Regions from separate parts of the Pectobacterium odoriferum genome, predicted to be linked through region 1. Evidence: riboswitches for the same ligand, from Rfam matches in the RefSeq annotation. Region 1 holds a riboswitch; each other region holds the start of a gene.
The links. A riboswitch is a leader RNA that binds a small molecule or an ion and turns the genes downstream of it on or off. The one in region 1 is predicted to bind thiamine pyrophosphate.
Positions count from the first base shown of each region.

Region 1 (5,461 bases):
GCCATGAATTCGTCACCAAGAACCCGTGGGAAATCGCCTTCTTCACGCGTCCTGACGTCGAGGTTTACCATATTAAAAGTAAACAGCTCGTGTGCCCCGGTAATACCCAAACGCTTAACTGATACTAAAGAATGAACGGGATAGCGTTGCGCTATCCCGTTTTATACCCGTCATACTTCAAACTACATACATGTGCGTTGGCTTCTCTTACTCACCCCCTGTCACTTACTGGTGTAAGCGCCTGAGGATTCACGCGGTCGCTGCGTTATTCGGCCTTGTGGCCTCAGCACTTTGGGGCCAACGCTTTGCGTTGTTCAAAACGCTAACGTTTTGTTCTGTAATTTGAATTAGTTAGGGTATATCAGTAAACCTCTGCTTACATTGACAGGTCGATCACCATACGGCCAGTGATCTTTCCGCCTTTCATTTCAGCGAAAATGGCGTTGATGTCTTTCAGCGGGCGGCGGGTTACTTTCGGTTTAACTTTTCCTTCGGCTGCAAACTGGAAGGCTTCTTTCAGATCTTCTCGCGTGCCCACCAGCGACCCCAACACCTGAATACCATCCAGCACCAGACGTGGAATGTTCAGATCCATGGATTCCGGTGGTAGGCCGACGGCAACAATGCGTCCACCTGCGCGAACGGAATCTACTGCGGAGTTAAATGCTGCACGGGCGACGGCAGTGACCACGGTCGCATGTGCGCCACCTACTTTTTCCTGAATGATTCTGGCGGCATCTTCTTTGGCTGGATTGATGACCAGATCTGCACCTACCTCTGTAGCAAAGGCCAACTGTGCATCGTTCACATCGATAGCGATGACTTTCGCGTTAAAGACATTTTTGGCGTATTGCAGCGCCAGATTGCCTAATCCGCCCAGACCATAAATGGCGATCCACTGTCCCGGCTTGATTTGCGAGACTTTCACCGCTTTGTACGTTGTTACGCCCGCGCAGGTAATACTGCTAGCAGCGGCAGAATCCAGGCCATCTGGTACTTTTACCGCGTAATCGGCAACGACAATGCACTCTTCAGCCATTCCACCATCGACAGAATAGCCAGCATTTTTCACCGCGCGGCACAGGGTTTCGTTACCGCTATTACAATATTCGCAGTGGCCGCAACCCTGATAGAACCAGGCTACGCTGGCGCGATCGCCGGGTTTTAGCGATGTGACACCCGGACCTACTTCTTTAACGATACCGATACCTTCATGGCCGAGGGTGATGCCGGTAACATCGCCAAAATCACCGTCTTTGACGTGCAAGTCAGTGTGGCACACGCCACAGCATTCCATTTTTAGCAGGGCTTCACCATGCTGGAGGGGGCGCAGTTTCTTATCCTGAATCTCAATGGAATGATCTTTCGTAACAATGGCTGCTTTCATTAGTCTTCCTTTTACTGAATGTGTTGTGGATTATGATGTGTTTCGGTTCTACCTATAAAAGAGTACACGGTGGTTAGCGAGTTAATTAATCAGGAAGTGTTTAATTTTGTTACAGGGTGATAGCTGAGTAGGCGATGGCTCGCAGTGGTGGGAATGAATAGAGTTTATGATGAGTCAGAGAGGACGGCGCGTCCATGCGGCCGTGTTGTGGGGATAAGAGGGGCGGGCTACAGGGTTTTTTCTTTCGGTTCCCGAGTCCATTCAACCTTGCCTTTACCCGTGCTTTTGGCCTGGTAAAGTGCAACATCCACGCGCTTCATAAAGTGTTCAGTGGGTTCCTGAGGCTGTTTCTTACCCGCCCCAATACTGACAGAAAGATGATGCCTATTTTTAATTATGATTTTGTTCGCATTTTTTAATACTTCTCTTGCCAGCTTCTCTGCCCGAGCCTGTGTCCCGGCATACAGAATAATCGCGAATTCTTCGCCACCTATTCGGGTTGCGACGACTTCACTATTATCGAAACGGGAAAGAATATGGCCAAATTTACTTAATATTTCATCGCCTTTCGTATGACCATATTTGTCATTGATGACTTTGAAATTATCGATGTCGATAATAAATAAATAGGGTGTTTTCGTTTCGAGTTTTTTTAATTCGTTAATAAAAAACCGACGATTAGGAAGTTGCGTGAGTTCATCGCTAAATGACTGTATTCTGGCTTCGACGTACTTATTGTTGATTTGCTGTATCAGGTTATAAACACCAAATCCAACGCCAAACATACCAATAATTTTCAGTAAATCCTCAACGTAATATCCAATAAATTTAGTCTGATAAACAAACTCATCCATAAAATCAAACGTGGCGGAGCATATCCATACGTGTAACCCGAGGCGAATGGATAAGGCCGAAGTGTGATTAAGTGATATTTTACTGGTACACGATAAGATAAAAAAAAGAAAAATCAGTGCGATCGCATCGGTATAAAACCCAGGATTGTTGTGCAACTGCTCCTGAAAATCTCGATGCTTTAAGAACAGGACATTAAATATAACGATCAGCGCTGACGATAATAGGGCGAGCCTTACCGGGCAAGATGTCTTCTTGTTTTTATCAATGAAATCATGATCATATTGTTTAAAAGGCATCGCTCACCTCCTCTTGTATCACCTTTTAATCCTATCATGAAATAGATTGAATAGATTCAGTATTATGCTAACCGGTGGTGTACTCCAGAAGATGGTGTAGGGCGGACTGATTCTGCAAAAGCAGACGCCTGATTGATCAGGCGTCTTTACCGATTAAAAATCGGCTTTCAGTACCACGCGGTAGCGGGCTTTGCCGTCACGTACGTGCTGGATGGCATCATTGATTTTCGACATCGGGAACAGTTCCGTCTGCGGTTTCACGTTGGCACGCGAGGCGAGTTTCATCAGAGAACGCAGCTCATGCGGTGAGCCGGTAGAAGAACCAGAAACGCTGCGGTCGCCCGCGATAAGCGTGAAAGCTGGAACGCTGAATGGCTTCATCACCGCGCCGACGGTATGGAACTTCCCGTTATAGGCGAGCGCATTGAAGTAGGGCTGCCATTCCAGATCGACGCTCACGGTGTTGATGATCAGATCGAACTGGCCTGCCAGTGCGGTCAGCGCCTGCGGATCGCGGCTGTTGACGACCTTATCGGCACCCATCGCCAGCACTTCTTGCTCTTTGGCCGGGTTGGAACTGAATGCTGTGACTTCACAGCCCATCGCGTGCAGGAGCTTAATCGCGATATGCCCCAGGCCACCGATACCGATCACGCCGACGCGGCTGGTTGCGGTGACATGGTGCATTAACAGCGGTTTGAAGACGGTGATGCCGCCGCACAGTAACGGACCCGCCGATTCGATATCAATGGAATCAGGAAGCGGGATAGCCCACTGCCAGTTCGCGCGAATCTTATTGGCAAAGCCGCCTTTATTCAGGATGGTCGGCACGCTGCCTTGCTGACAGTTAGTTTGACTGCCGCTGATACAGGCATCGCAGTGCCCACAGCTGCGAGCCGTCCAGCCAATCCCGACGCGCTGACCAATCTTTAATCCTTTGCTTTTCGCCGCGTCACCCAGCGCGTGTACACGGCCAATCACTTCATGCCCGGCAACCAGCGGATAGCTCGACATCCCCCATTCGTTATCGATCATTGAGAGATCGGAATGGCACACGCCGCAGTAATCAACCACGACTTCGACGTCTTCCGCTTGCAGTTCACCCGCATCAAACTCATACAACTCCAGCGCTGCGCCTGCTTCCGGTGCGGCATAACTCTTTATCATCGTCATCACAATTTCCTCAGTATGGGTTTGATTAACCAGTCTAAAGGGTTATGGCATTTTTCTCTATGTCACAACGTGCCTGTGGGTTTTCATTTTGTGTCAGGTGGGAGTCGCGTGGGCGATGGCTTGCTTTACTGGCGTCACTTACTTATGCTGCGAAGCGTAAGATCCTATCCCATTAGGGCTATTTCATTTGCCATTTTGAACTTGGGCAGTGCTCAAAATCCTCACGTACTACGTGTACGCTCCGGTTTCTGCGCGCTGTCCGTGTCCAAACTGGCTGCACCATAACGCCTACTGGGATGGTTCTAATACATGACTCGGGGTGCCCTTCTTTGTGAAGGCTGAGAAATACCCGTACCACCTGATCTGGATAATGCCAGCGTAGGGAAGTCACGGTATGCCCACCGGTAGCCGCCTTCTTCCACGCCGGTTGGGAGACCTATGAACACTCGACCTGCCGACTTTTCTGCCGCTCAGGCAGCAACATCACTAACCCAATTCCGTTCTGCCTCGCCGCTGGTGCACTGTTTGACCAACGATGTGGTGCAATCTTTTACCGCTAATGTGCTGCTGGCGCTGAATGCGTCACCGGCAATGGTGGTCGATCCTGAAGAAGCTGCGCAGTTTAGCGCGGTGGCCGATGCGCTGCTGATTAATGTCGGGACGCTGGAACGTACGCGCGCTGAGGCGATGCGGGCGGCGGTAAACAGCGCACATCAGGCGGGTACGCCGTGGGTGCTCGATCCGGTTGCCGTAGGCGGGTTGACCTTTCGGAGTGAGTTTTGTCGAGAATTACTGGCGTGGAGGCCGACGGCGATTCGCGGCAATGCGTCTGAAATCATGGCGTTGGCGGGCTTAGCCGCACAGGGGCGTGGCGTGGATAGCGCCGATGATTCGCTGACGGCGCTCCCTGCCGCGCGCGAACTGGCTCGGCAAGTGGGGACGATTGTTGCAGTGACCGGCATGGTGGATTATGTCACGGACGGTGAGCGAGATATCGCGGTAACCGGCGGCGATAGCATGATGACGCGGGTGGTTGGCACGGGCTGTGCGCTGTCGGCGGTCGTCGCGGGTTTCTGTTCCTTAGAGGGGGATCGCTTATCCCACGTAGCGGCGGCGTGCTATGCCATGGCGTTAGCGGGGCAGCAGGCAGCTTCGACGTCGCAAGGAACGGGGAGTTTTATTCCCAATTTTCTCGATCGGCTTTATACCCTGTGCGCGGAGGATCTGGCATGAAGCGCATCAATGCGTTGACGATTGCGGGCACCGATCCGAGCGGCGGTGCGGGGATTCAGGCGGATTTAAAAGCGTTTTCTGCGCTGGGTGCTTACGGCACGTCGGTCATTACCGCGCTGGTGGCGCAAAATACGCGTGGCGTGCAGTCCGTCTACCGGATTGAACCGGATTTTGTCGCAGCGCAGCTGGATTCTGTGCTGAGCGATGTGCGTATCGACAGCGCCAAGATTGGCATGCTGGCGCAGACCGATATTGTTGAAACCGTTGCCGAGCGCCTGCGTCATTACGCCGTGCCTTTCGTGGTATTGGACACCGTGATGCTGGCGAAAAGTGGCGATCCGCTACTGGCTCCCGAGGCGGTGGAGTCGATCCGTCGTGAGCTGTTGCCGCTGGTGTCCCTGATTACGCCGAACCTGCCGGAGGCCGCCGCGCTGCTGAATACGTCATCGGCTACCAATGAGCGGGAAATGCGTGAGCAAGGGGAAGCGCTGCTGGCGATGGGCTGTCAGACGGTGCT
Region 1 covers NZ_CP034938.1:3,495,268-3,500,728, reverse strand. The annotation lists gene EO763_RS15725 (hypothetical protein) at 1-122, shown strand, start outside; gene adhP (alcohol dehydrogenase AdhP) at 377-1,387, opposite strand; gene EO763_RS15715 (GGDEF domain-containing protein) at 1,615-2,538, opposite strand; gene ahr (NADPH-dependent aldehyde reductase Ahr) at 2,692-3,711, opposite strand; TPP riboswitch at 4,017-4,113, shown strand; gene thiM (hydroxyethylthiazole kinase) at 4,150-4,944, shown strand; gene thiD (bifunctional hydroxymethylpyrimidine kinase/phosphomethylpyrimidine kinase) at 4,941-5,461, shown strand, end outside.

Region 2 (5,461 bases), 700 kb from region 1:
GCGTACGGAATTGCCATCAGCGCGTTGGTGAACACCACCAGTGCGTAAGGGGATTGCGGTAGCCCGATGCTGTTATTCAGCAGCAGGAAAAAGCCGGTTGCCAGCACAATGCCCGGCATGGCGAGGATGAGCATACCGCTCAGGTTCATCAACTGCCCGTACAGTGGTTTCTGACGTAATTTTAGCTCGCGGCTGCTCCAGAGCAGCATCATGGTTAGCACCAGACACAGGAGTCCCGCGCCTAAGGCAATGCGCAGCGAGGTAAACAGCGTTTGCCAGAGCACAGGCTGTTGCAGCACGGTAACCAGCGATCGGTTTACGCCATCCACCACCACGGCCAGTAAAGGGGGGACGACCAGCAGCAACAGCGCACCAATCAGCAGGCCGTCGGTGACGCGGCTTAAGGCGCTATCCTGCGGATTGCGCCAGGCAAGCTGTTGTGTGCTGCCGACGGGTAGAATCCGTCCCAGCCGCTGGCTCAGCAGCACCAAGCCGAGACAGCAAACCATCTGAATTAACGCCAGCAGTGCCGCGCGCCCCGGATCGTAATCAAAGCTTAATGCCTGATAGATAGCCAGTTCAATTGTGGTCGCCTGCGGGCCACCGCCCAGCGACAGCACCGTAGCAAAGCTGGCGAAGCAGAGCATAAAAATCAGTGCGCCAGTGGGTAAAATCTGTCGGCGCAGGGCGGGCCATTCCAGCAGGCGGAAATGCTGCCAGCTGTTCATACCCAGATTCGCCGCCAACTGACGTTGCTCGGTGGCGATGCCTTCTAACGACTGCAACAGCAATCGGGTTGCCAGCGGCAGATTGAAGAAGACGTGCGCCAGCAGGATGCCCTGCAACCCATAGGGCGAAAACGTGTATTTCAGGTCAAACCAGCCCAGCACAGAGGCCAGCCAGCCTTGCCGACCATAAACGCTGAGCAGGCCAAAAACAGCGACCAGCACCGGCAGCACCAGCGTCATTGCGCACAATCGTAGCAGCCAGCGATGGCCGGGAAAGCGCCGTCGATACAGCGCTCTGGCAAGGAAGATCGCCGGAACGGTAGAAAACAGCGCAGAGAGAAAGGCCTGCCAGAAGGTAAACCGAATGACATGCCAGAGATAGCTGTCATGCCATAGCGTGCGCCACTGGCTTTCGGGCGCCTGTAGCCATAGCGCGCCGAAAGCCAGAGTGGCAACGGAAATTAACAGCGTTGTGGCCAGTAGCCCCGGCCACAGACGTCCGCCGATCAGTGGCTGACGGCGCGTTGCCATGCCTGAATCCACTGCGTCCTTTGGTCGGCAACGTCCTGTGCGCTGAACTGCATGGCTTTCTCAGGAACCGCGAGCGCCGCGAAGCCCGCAGGCAGGTCGGTTTTAACCGCTGGATACATCCAGTTTGTGGTAGGGATAGCCTGCTGGAAGGTTGGGCTCAGGATGAACTGCATAAAGCGTTTTGCCAGTTCGGGATTTTTGCTGGAAGCCAACTGCCCGGCGATTTCAATTTGCAGATAGTGCCCTTCGCTAAAGGTGGCCGCCGCGTAGTTGTCTTTCTTTTCTTCAATGATGTGATAGGCCGGTGACGTGGTGTAGCTCAGCACCAGATCCGCTTCCCCTTTCAGGAACAGACCGTAGGCTTCACTCCAGCCTTTGGTTACGGTAACGGTTTTCTTCGCCAGCTTCTGCCAGGCTTGTGGCGCATCGTTGCCGTACACTTTCTGCATCCACAGCAGTAAGCCCAGTCCCGGTGTGCTGGTGCGCGGATCCTGATAGATCACTTTCCACGGTGCATTGCTGTCCACCAGCTCATGCAGGCTTTTCGGCGGGTTTTTCAGCGTGTCTTTGTTATACACAAACGCAAAGTAGCCGTAGTCGTAAGGAACGAACGTCTTATTGCTCCAGCCGCCCGGCACCGTGACGGCACGGGTGTCCTGACCGTGTGGCGCAAACAGGCCGGTTTGTTCTGCGGCCTGCAACAGGTTGTTGTCCAGTCCCAGAATGATGTCCGCTTTGCTGTTTTTGCCTTCCATACGCAGACGGTTCAGCAGCGAGGCACCGTCTTCCAGTGCGACGAAATTCAGTTCGCACTCGCACTCTTTTTCAAATGCGGTCTTGATGACAGGGCCCGGACCCCATTCGGAAGCGAATGAATCGTAGGTATAAACGGTAAGCGTAGGCTTGGCGAAGGCCGAAGCCGAGAGCAGTAACAGGCAAGGCAGGCTGATTTTCAGCGCGGTGGCTGAACGGTGTAGTAATTGATTTAACACTTTGCACTCCTGAGAATCATAGGGTGGCAAAGGACTTTGAGGCAGCAATAAGCCACACTCTCAAATCCCTTCGCCGGTATTAACCGGATCAGGTTCGACGGGTATCTTCTCAGCGAAAAATTTTCCGCACCCCGTTGAGAACGGCACATTGTAAAGGGTTAAGTCGGGCAGCGAAAGGCTCTCAGCGTTCCGGCGGTGCAAACCAGGCGGATTTAAAATCAAACCAGCCCAACATATTCATCCTGACGCCGCGCATACTGCGCTGCCCTTGAAGTTGCAGCCAGTGGTGCAACAGCGGATACAGTTGGCCGCTATCGATCAGTTTTTCACACCATTCCGCCATCGGCAGCGAGTGACTGCGCCACTGCTGCGCGTCCGCATGCAGATCGTCATCCAGACAGTGCTGCACCAGTGGGAGTTCGTAGAGCATCGCGAACAGGGAGAATTCGAGCGGTAAATAACAATTCACGCTGCTAAACCAGATATCGCTCTCGGCATTGCCTTGATACCAGTCTTCGTAGCTGACCGTCTGGATATGCAACGTGACGCCGTGCTGCGCCAGTAGCGTGCGCATAATCTCGCTTAATATCCGGTATTCAGGGTGTGCCTGATAGAACGTGAGTGTGACCTCCGTCAGCCCTTTCGGAAGGGATTGCGGCACATCGGGATGGTGATGGTGCCAGCGCGGCAGCAGGCTGTAGGCCGGTGACCAGTCACGCTGATTGCTGGTATTGGCGTGGTTGAGTAGCGAAATCGGGTTAAATACCTGTCTGAGCCACTGCTGAGCTTCCGGTCGTGATGCTAACGGCGAACGCTTGTCGAACAGCAGGAAATAGCCGCCTTCTTCCATCCGGCTTTCTAACTGTTCGTGACGAGAATTGTCAGACTGGAGTTGGATCGATACCGGCATTTCCTCCGGTTCGTCCGGCAGGACCCAGATATTGACCTCATCAATCAACGCCCGATAGCCAAAATAATCATCGAAGGCGCGGATCTTCAGTTGATTGCTGTTATTACGCACCACGGCGTAAGGGCCGGTGCCAATCGGGTGTTGGGCAAAATCCGGTAGCGTTTTCCACTCTTGCGGCAAAATCATGGCGTGCACGCTGCCTAATAGCCACGGTAGCCAGTTATCCGGGCTGTTTAGCTGGATATCGATCACGAATGGCATCGGCGACGTTACGGCTTCAAGATGAGAAAAGAGTGGAAGCGGAATAAGGCGAGAGAGTGATGTGGTGATGTCATCCATTGTGAGCTCGCGCCCATGATGAAAGCGGATAGCCGGGCGCAGATAAAAGCGCCAATGCAGGGGAGAGATCATCTGCCAATGGTGAGCCAAATCGGGTTCAATTTCCCCATTTTCCTCATTTATATTGGTGAGTCCGCTGAAGATTTGCCGGGCAATGTGCATCTCTGAACGCCGTAGCGCCGAGCCGGGCAGTAAATTGCGTAAAGGACGGTAATAGAGGATGCGCAGAATGTGCTTCCCCTGCCGGAAGCTCCGCCCAAGGTGGGCAAGTAGCATCTGGCGCACCGCCTCCTTGTCACCCACCAACTGCACCAGTTGTTCAATGCGATCCTGTTCCAGCAAATCTTCGGCACGCTGTTGCTGTAGCGCCAATCCGGTATAAACAAAGGAGAGCTGCGAGCGCTTTCCTCTTCCAGCTTCGGCTTGCCAGATGAGCCAGCCTTCCTGCTGCATCGCGTTCAGCAGCGAACGGATATGGCGGCGTGAGCAATTCAACACACCGGTCAGCTCTTGCAGTGTGGTGTCGGTGGTTTGTCCCTGAAAATGTTGCCACAGGCGGATGAACTGTTGCTGCAATCGAGGAGAAGACATAAAAGAGGAACTCCCTGCACTAAAGTCATCAATTTATCTTTCCCTATATTACGTCGATACTTTCTAACAAGGAAAGAGAGGAGGTGGCTCATGGCAATTTCCCGTTTGTCCCAGTTCTATCGAGCCTACTTATCGACCTGTAAAGCGAAGTGGTTGCGGTGGATGTCTACCCAACAGCGCATTGCATTATTGCAGCAGGCGACGCAGTGGCACCTGAAAGACATGTCCGACGATGAGTACCGCCATTGGCTTTAGGTGGTGCAAGGAAACGTATTCTGAGTAATGGTGACGTTTCACCAGCCAGCGAGTTTTTTCGCTGGCTTTTTTTATGGCGTTTACCTGCTGCTCGCTTTGGCTGCTGCGGGTGGTTTGCATGGTAGGTAGGTCTCAGCGGCGTTGTTTACGTGATGATTTGTTCACGTAATGGCATACCTTCGCTGAGCAATGCACAATAACGTGCTAATTCGTCCTGCTGACGGGCATTACGTATCTGCAAGGCCAGATTAATCGTGGCAAGCTCCTGAGCATTGTCGGCTAATTCTTGTGGTATTTTTTTTTGTTTGGCTAGCCAATCGGCAACATCGCTCCATTCCCACAGCGGTGATGTACCGCGTAAGCGCTGGACCGGAGAGGGGAAATCACCTGCACCACGTTTTCCGTCTTTGAGAAGAGCAATCGCCTGACGCGACAGCGCGGATAGTGCTGCGATGTCACTGATCCCAACCCAGGCTGCATCGACGGAGTGGACTCTGGCCTGGATGCCTGCGGATTCGATATCATGAATAGCGCTGATGACCGCGGTAGAAAAACGCGGGCTTTCGCGATCAAATTCGAGATAGACGGCGCTGCCATAAAAGCAGATCAGAGCGTCGTCGCAGCCGCTGGCAAAAAGTGCATCTTCCAGCCCTGCGGTGTCTGCGGAAACGCCCACTAGCGTGAGAGAAAAGTGATACGTTGTCATAAATTCCTCGGTAAGCCGTATGTGTCTTCTATTGTTTCAGTATTGCCTGACAGCTATCGACGTTGCGGCGGATTTGCTTTGCGTGATTTTCCGAGACTGATGGCGTGGACCAAATACTCATCATATGGGTACTGTGGTCCGGCGCGCCGCAGATAAGCCTGCCAAATGCATGCCCGTTGCTGGGATAAAAACGCCAGCCCTGCGCTAATGCGTATTCAATGGCTGCCTGAATATGCTTGTTTGGGTGTTTTTTCATCGCGATATAGGGTCATGGTAAATTCATGTGTTGACGGCTGTCAACATGAACGCTAGTCGAGAATGAAATATACCTGCTTATTTCGCTGGCGATTAAATGGCGTGAGTGGCTTGCGCGCGGCTTCGCAAAAGCAAATCGAAGAAGACTGGAGAG
Region 2 covers NZ_CP034938.1:4,191,390-4,196,850, reverse strand. The annotation lists gene thiP (thiamine/thiamine pyrophosphate ABC transporter permease ThiP) at 1-1,259, opposite strand, end outside; gene thiB (thiamine ABC transporter substrate binding subunit) at 1,235-2,215, opposite strand; TPP riboswitch at 2,299-2,395, opposite strand; gene sgrR (HTH-type transcriptional regulator SgrR) at 2,433-4,091, opposite strand; gene sgrT (glucose uptake inhibitor SgrT) at 4,182-4,346, shown strand; gene EO763_RS18890 (helix-turn-helix transcriptional regulator) at 4,492-5,052, opposite strand; gene EO763_RS18885 (hypothetical protein) at 5,081-5,308, opposite strand.
Region 2: linked by a shared signal. The riboswitch ahead of thiB (thiamine ABC transporter substrate binding subunit) and the one ahead of thiM (hydroxyethylthiazole kinase) in region 1 are both predicted to bind thiamine pyrophosphate.

Region 3 (5,461 bases), 1.8 Mb from region 1:
CACCTTTAGTGAAGAGCGTCACGGGCACACGGCGACCTTCATTCTCGCGCTGTAAACCATCAACGATCTTGTGCATGTAATGCAGAGAGAATTCTTTGTAGTCGCGTCCGCTCAGCGCGCCGCCCCAGGTATCGAAGACCATCACCGCTTGCGCACCCGCGCGAATCTGCGCGTTGAGATAAAGAATGACACTATCAGCCAGCTTATCCAGCAACAGGTGTAACGTTTTAGGCTCGGCGAACATCATTTTCTTGATGACGGTAAACGCTTTGCTGCTACCGCCTTCAACCATATAGGTCGCCAGCGTCCACGGGCTGCCCGAGAAACCAATAAGCGGCACTTCACCCGCGAGGTTTTTACGGATCGTCCGCACCGCGTTCATCACATACCCGAGTTCCTGTTCTGGATCGGGGACAGGCAGGTTAACCACATCGGCATGCGACGTGATCGGGGAGTGAAAGCGTGGGCCTTCCCCCGCTTCAAAATAAAGCCCTAAGCCCATGGCATCAGGGATCGTGAGAATGTCAGAGAACAGGATCGCAGCGTCTAACGCATAGCGCCGTAAAGGTTGTAACGTGACTTCACAAGCCAGCTCTGCGTTTTTACACAGCGACATAAAATCACCCGCCTGCGCGCGCGTTGCCTTATATTCCGGCAGATAACGCCCCGCCTGACGCATCATCCACACCGGGGTGACATCAACGGGTTGGCGTAATAACGCCCGCAAATAGCGATCGTTTTTCAGATCAGTCATGTTCTTTTCCTTTCAACCTCACGGCGGTTCTACACCGGATAGATGTGATGAAACGGATGCGTTATAAGGCAAACGCTTTATGACGCAAATAGTACCACGTCAGCCTTCGTTCTCGTGATAAGTGCGGCACAGTACCACCGTATCTTCGATAAGCCGACGCGCCACGGTGCCCGGCGGAGGTAACTGCGGGAGTTGGTCATAGCGGAACCAGCCTGCATCACGCAGCTCTTTCGGATCGTGCTTGATGTCTCCACCCGCATAATCGGCCATAAACGCCATCATCAGAGAATGAGGGAATGGCCAGGGCTGCGAACTCACGTAACGCAGGTTTTTTATCTGAATTTGGCTCTCTTCCATGACCTCACGCACGACCGTCTGTTCCAGCGTTTCGCCGACTTCTACAAACCCAGCCAGCACGGTGTACATGTTTCCGCGATGTCGATTGTGCTGCGCCAGCAAAATTTCCTCGCCACGGCGAATCGCGACGATGATGCAAGGCGCGATCTGCGGATAATAGCGTTCTTTGCAGTGGTGACATAAGCACGCCAGCTCCGTTTTGCTCCGCACCATTTCATGGCTGCAGTAACCACAAAAACGATGAGAACGATAGAACTCAGCCAACTGTACGCCTCGCCCCGCGAGCTGGAATAACCCCACGTCCTGATCGAGCAACTGGCGAACTGATGCCATATCGGAATCTCGTCCCTGACAGACCAGCCAGACAGGCAACCCTTGCCATTCGCCGATTTGGCGAGCCGTTTTCCCCTGCAGCGACCACTCTATTGCCGTTCCGCGCGGCAATTCTCCCTGAGGTAGCCAGATTTGTACCGCGTCGCTAACCACCCACCAGCCGGTTTCATCACCTTTTAGCGTCTGTTCCATATCTTTTTATTGCTCCACTGCCACTTCACTGGCATTTTACATTCAGAGTGATTACATAAGTTTTATAACTGGGATTTCAGTTATTTCTTACCGTTCACGGAGTCAACAATGCTAAACCAGCTACAAAGTCTAACTGAATACGTTGGTGGCAATAATGCGTTAATCGACCAATGGCTACAAGCGCGTAAGCAGCTTCTGGTGGCTTACTATCATCTGGTTGGCATCAAGCCGAACAAGGAAGCGCTTTCTCTTTTGGATGAAGAGGCATTGGATAATTTTTGCCAGAATCTGGTGGACTATCTTTCTACCGGCCACTTTCATTTATACGAAAAAATGCTGCATGAAGCAGCGACGCACAGCGAACAAGTATTAGCGCTTTCCACCCAGCTCGACCTCGCCCTGCAAAATAACACGCAGCAAATTATGGCGTTTTACGATAGCCACCTGGCGGCAGCCATCGACCATGATAACTGCCTCGAATTCCAGCACGCACTCTCCCACGTCGGCGAAGCCTTGGAAGAGCGTTTTACGTTGGAAGACAGAATGATCCAGCAGGTTTACGACAAATAGCCGTCATTTGACGTTATTTCAGGACATCATCACACACTGTAAAGGCAACGCGGCACGCTTTGACATCTGCGTTTTGCCGACATACAGTGTAGGGGTTTTATTGGCCCGTTTAAGAGACGGGCATATCTTGTCGGAGTGCCTAGCGTGCTCGTGTTTTGTTTTACGAAATCAATCGTTATGACGAAACTTATGAGCGCACAGGCTGAGACCGTTAATTCGGGATCCGCGGAACCTGATCGGGTTAATACCTGCGAAGGGAACAAGAGTAATGCACCTCATTGAGCCCAAGGCTGTGTATTCCCACATACCTGCTCTGACGCTCAATATCATTATTACTCCCTCCGGCTCCAGACAAGCAATCTTCCCTTTACGTCTTACAGGAACTTGCTATGTCTACAGAACCCTTGTCTATAAAAACCTCGTCGGTAAAGACAGAGTTATCTACAGCATCCAAATCCGGTCGCCGTGAACAGCGTGCCGCCGCCCAGCAGTTTATTGAAACCTTACAGGGAACCGCCTTTCCCAATTCCAAACGCATTTACCTTACAGGTTCACGCGATGACATCCACGTACCGATGCGGGAGATTCAGCTTAGCCCGACGTTACTTGGCGGCAGTAAAGACAACCCCCAATACGAACCCAATGAGCCAATCCCGGTTTACGATACTTCAGGGCCTTATGGCGATCCGGCTGCGCAACCCGATGTCCGCATTGGGCTAGCGAAGCTGCGCGCCAGCTGGATTGCAGAACGTCACGACACCGAAGCGTTATCCGGCGTCAGCTCCGATTTCACCCAACAGCGTCTGGCGGATGCGGGTCTGGATCATCTGCGTTTCGAACACCTGCCACGACCTTTGCGTGCTAAAGCGGGCCAACGCGTCACCCAGCTCCACTATGCGCGACAGGGCATGATTACGCCCGAAATGGAATTTATCGCCATTCGTGAAAATATGGGGCGCGAGCGTATTCGCGGCGAGGTACTGCGCCAGCAGCATCCGGGGCAAAGTTTTGGCGCCCTTCTGCCAGAAAACATCACGCCGGAATTTGTCCGTCAGGAAGTGGCTGCCGGGCGCGCTATTATTCCCTCAAACATCAATCACCCTGAATCAGAGCCGATGATTATCGGGCGCAATTTTCTGGTGAAAGTTAACGCCAATATCGGTAACTCCGCCGTGACGTCTTCCATCGAAGAAGAGGTGGAAAAGCTGGTCTGGTCTACCCGCTGGGGCGCGGATACGGTGATGGATCTCTCAACCGGCCGCTATATTCACGAAACCCGCGAGTGGATTCTGCGTAACAGCCCCGTACCAATCGGGACAGTACCGATTTATCAGGCGCTGGAAAAAGTGAACGGCGTGGCGGAAAACCTGAACTGGGAAATGTTCCGCGATACGCTGCTGGAACAAGCAGAACAGGGTGTGGACTATTTCACCATCCACGCTGGCGTGCTATTGCGCTATGTTCCGATGACGGCCAAACGCCTGACTGGCATCGTCTCACGCGGCGGTTCCATTATGGCGAAGTGGTGCCTGTCGCATCACAAAGAGAGCTTCCTGTACGAACACTTCCGGGAAATTTGTGAAATTTGTGCCGCTTACGATGTCGCGTTGTCGCTGGGTGACGGTTTACGTCCGGGCTCCATTCAGGATGCCAACGACGAAGCCCAGTTTGCCGAACTGCATACGTTAGGTGAGCTGACCAAGATTGCCTGGGAATACGACGTACAGGTGATGATCGAAGGCCCCGGCCACGTTCCGATGCAGATGATCCGCCGCAACATGACCGAAGAGCTGGAACACTGCCATGAAGCACCATTCTATACGCTCGGCCCGCTGACTACCGATATCGCACCAGGTTACGATCATTTCACCTCTGGCATCGGTGCCGCCATGATCGGCTGGTTCGGCTGTGCAATGCTCTGTTACGTCACGCCGAAGGAACATCTTGGCTTGCCGAACAAAGAAGACGTCAAACAGGGGCTGATTACCTACAAGATCGCCGCTCACGCCGCTGATTTGGCGAAAGGCCACCCCGGTGCGCAGATCCGTGATAACGCCATGTCAAAAGCACGTTTCGAATTCCGCTGGGAAGACCAGTTCAATTTGGCACTCGATCCCCAAACCGCCCGTGCCTACCACGATGAAACGCTGCCGCAGGAATCCGGCAAAGTCGCCCACTTCTGTTCCATGTGCGGCCCTAAATTCTGCTCGATGAAAATCTCACAGGAAGTACGCGACTACGCCGCGAAACAGGAAGCGGAAGCCAAACCGGTTGAAGTGGGTATGGCGCAGATGTCGCAAGAATTCCGCTCGCGCGGCAGCGAGCTTTATCACAGCGCCACCAGCCTGCAAACCGAGGAAAGCAAATGACGGACTCGACGCCTTTTGCCCCAACGGCACAGCGGCTGGGGCTGTATCCCGTCGTTGATAGCGTGGAGTGGATCGAGAGACTACTCAGCGTTGGGGTGAAAACGATCCAGCTCAGAATAAAAGATCGGTCAGATGAACAAGCCGAAACCGATGTGATCCAGGCGATCGCATTGGGTCGCCGTTATCAGGCGCAGCTCTTCATCAATGACTACTGGAAATTAGCAGTAAAACATCAGGCATACGGTGTACATCTGGGTCAGGAAGATCTGGATACTGCCGATCTGGCCGCCATTAAAAAAGCGGGTCTGCGCTTAGGCGTCTCCACGCATGACGATCGTGAACTGGCACGCGCGGTAGCGATAAACCCGTCCTATATCGCACTGGGGCATATTTTTCCCACGCAAACCAAGGATATGCCATCAGCGCCGCAGGGGCTGGCCGAGTTGACCCGACACATTGCCGATCTGCAAGACCGTTTTCCTACAGTTGCCATTGGCGGCATCAGCATCGACAGAGTACCTGCGGTGCTGGCAACGGGCGTCGGCAGTATTGCCGTCGTCAGCGCCATTACTCAGGCACCAGACTGGCGGCAGGCCACCACGACGCTGCTCAAAATGATTGAAGGACGGGAGGCATGACATGGTAACGACTCACCATCCAACGCCTGCCGGACTGAGCGATAGCGAATTCATGCGCTATAGCCGCCAACTGATGCTGGAAGATATTGGCCCGGAAGGTCAGGAGAAACTCAAAGCCGCCCGCGTTTTGCTCGTTGGGCTGGGTGGGCTGGGGGCGCCCGCCTCGCTCTATCTGGCTGCCGCTGGGGTCGGCACGCAACTGCTTGCCGACGATGACTCACTGCACATCAGCAACCTGCAACGCCAGA
Region 3 covers NZ_CP034938.1:261,235-266,695, reverse strand. The annotation lists gene hemE (uroporphyrinogen decarboxylase) at 1-754, opposite strand, end outside; gene nudC (NAD(+) diphosphatase) at 854-1,636, opposite strand; gene EO763_RS01140 (Rsd/AlgQ family anti-sigma factor) at 1,745-2,206, shown strand; TPP riboswitch at 2,328-2,482, shown strand; gene thiC (phosphomethylpyrimidine synthase ThiC) at 2,596-4,575, shown strand; gene thiE (thiamine phosphate synthase) at 4,572-5,213, shown strand; gene EO763_RS01125 (HesA/MoeB/ThiF family protein) at 5,215-5,461, shown strand, end outside.
Region 3: linked by a shared signal. The riboswitch ahead of thiC (phosphomethylpyrimidine synthase ThiC) and the one ahead of thiM (hydroxyethylthiazole kinase) in region 1 are both predicted to bind thiamine pyrophosphate.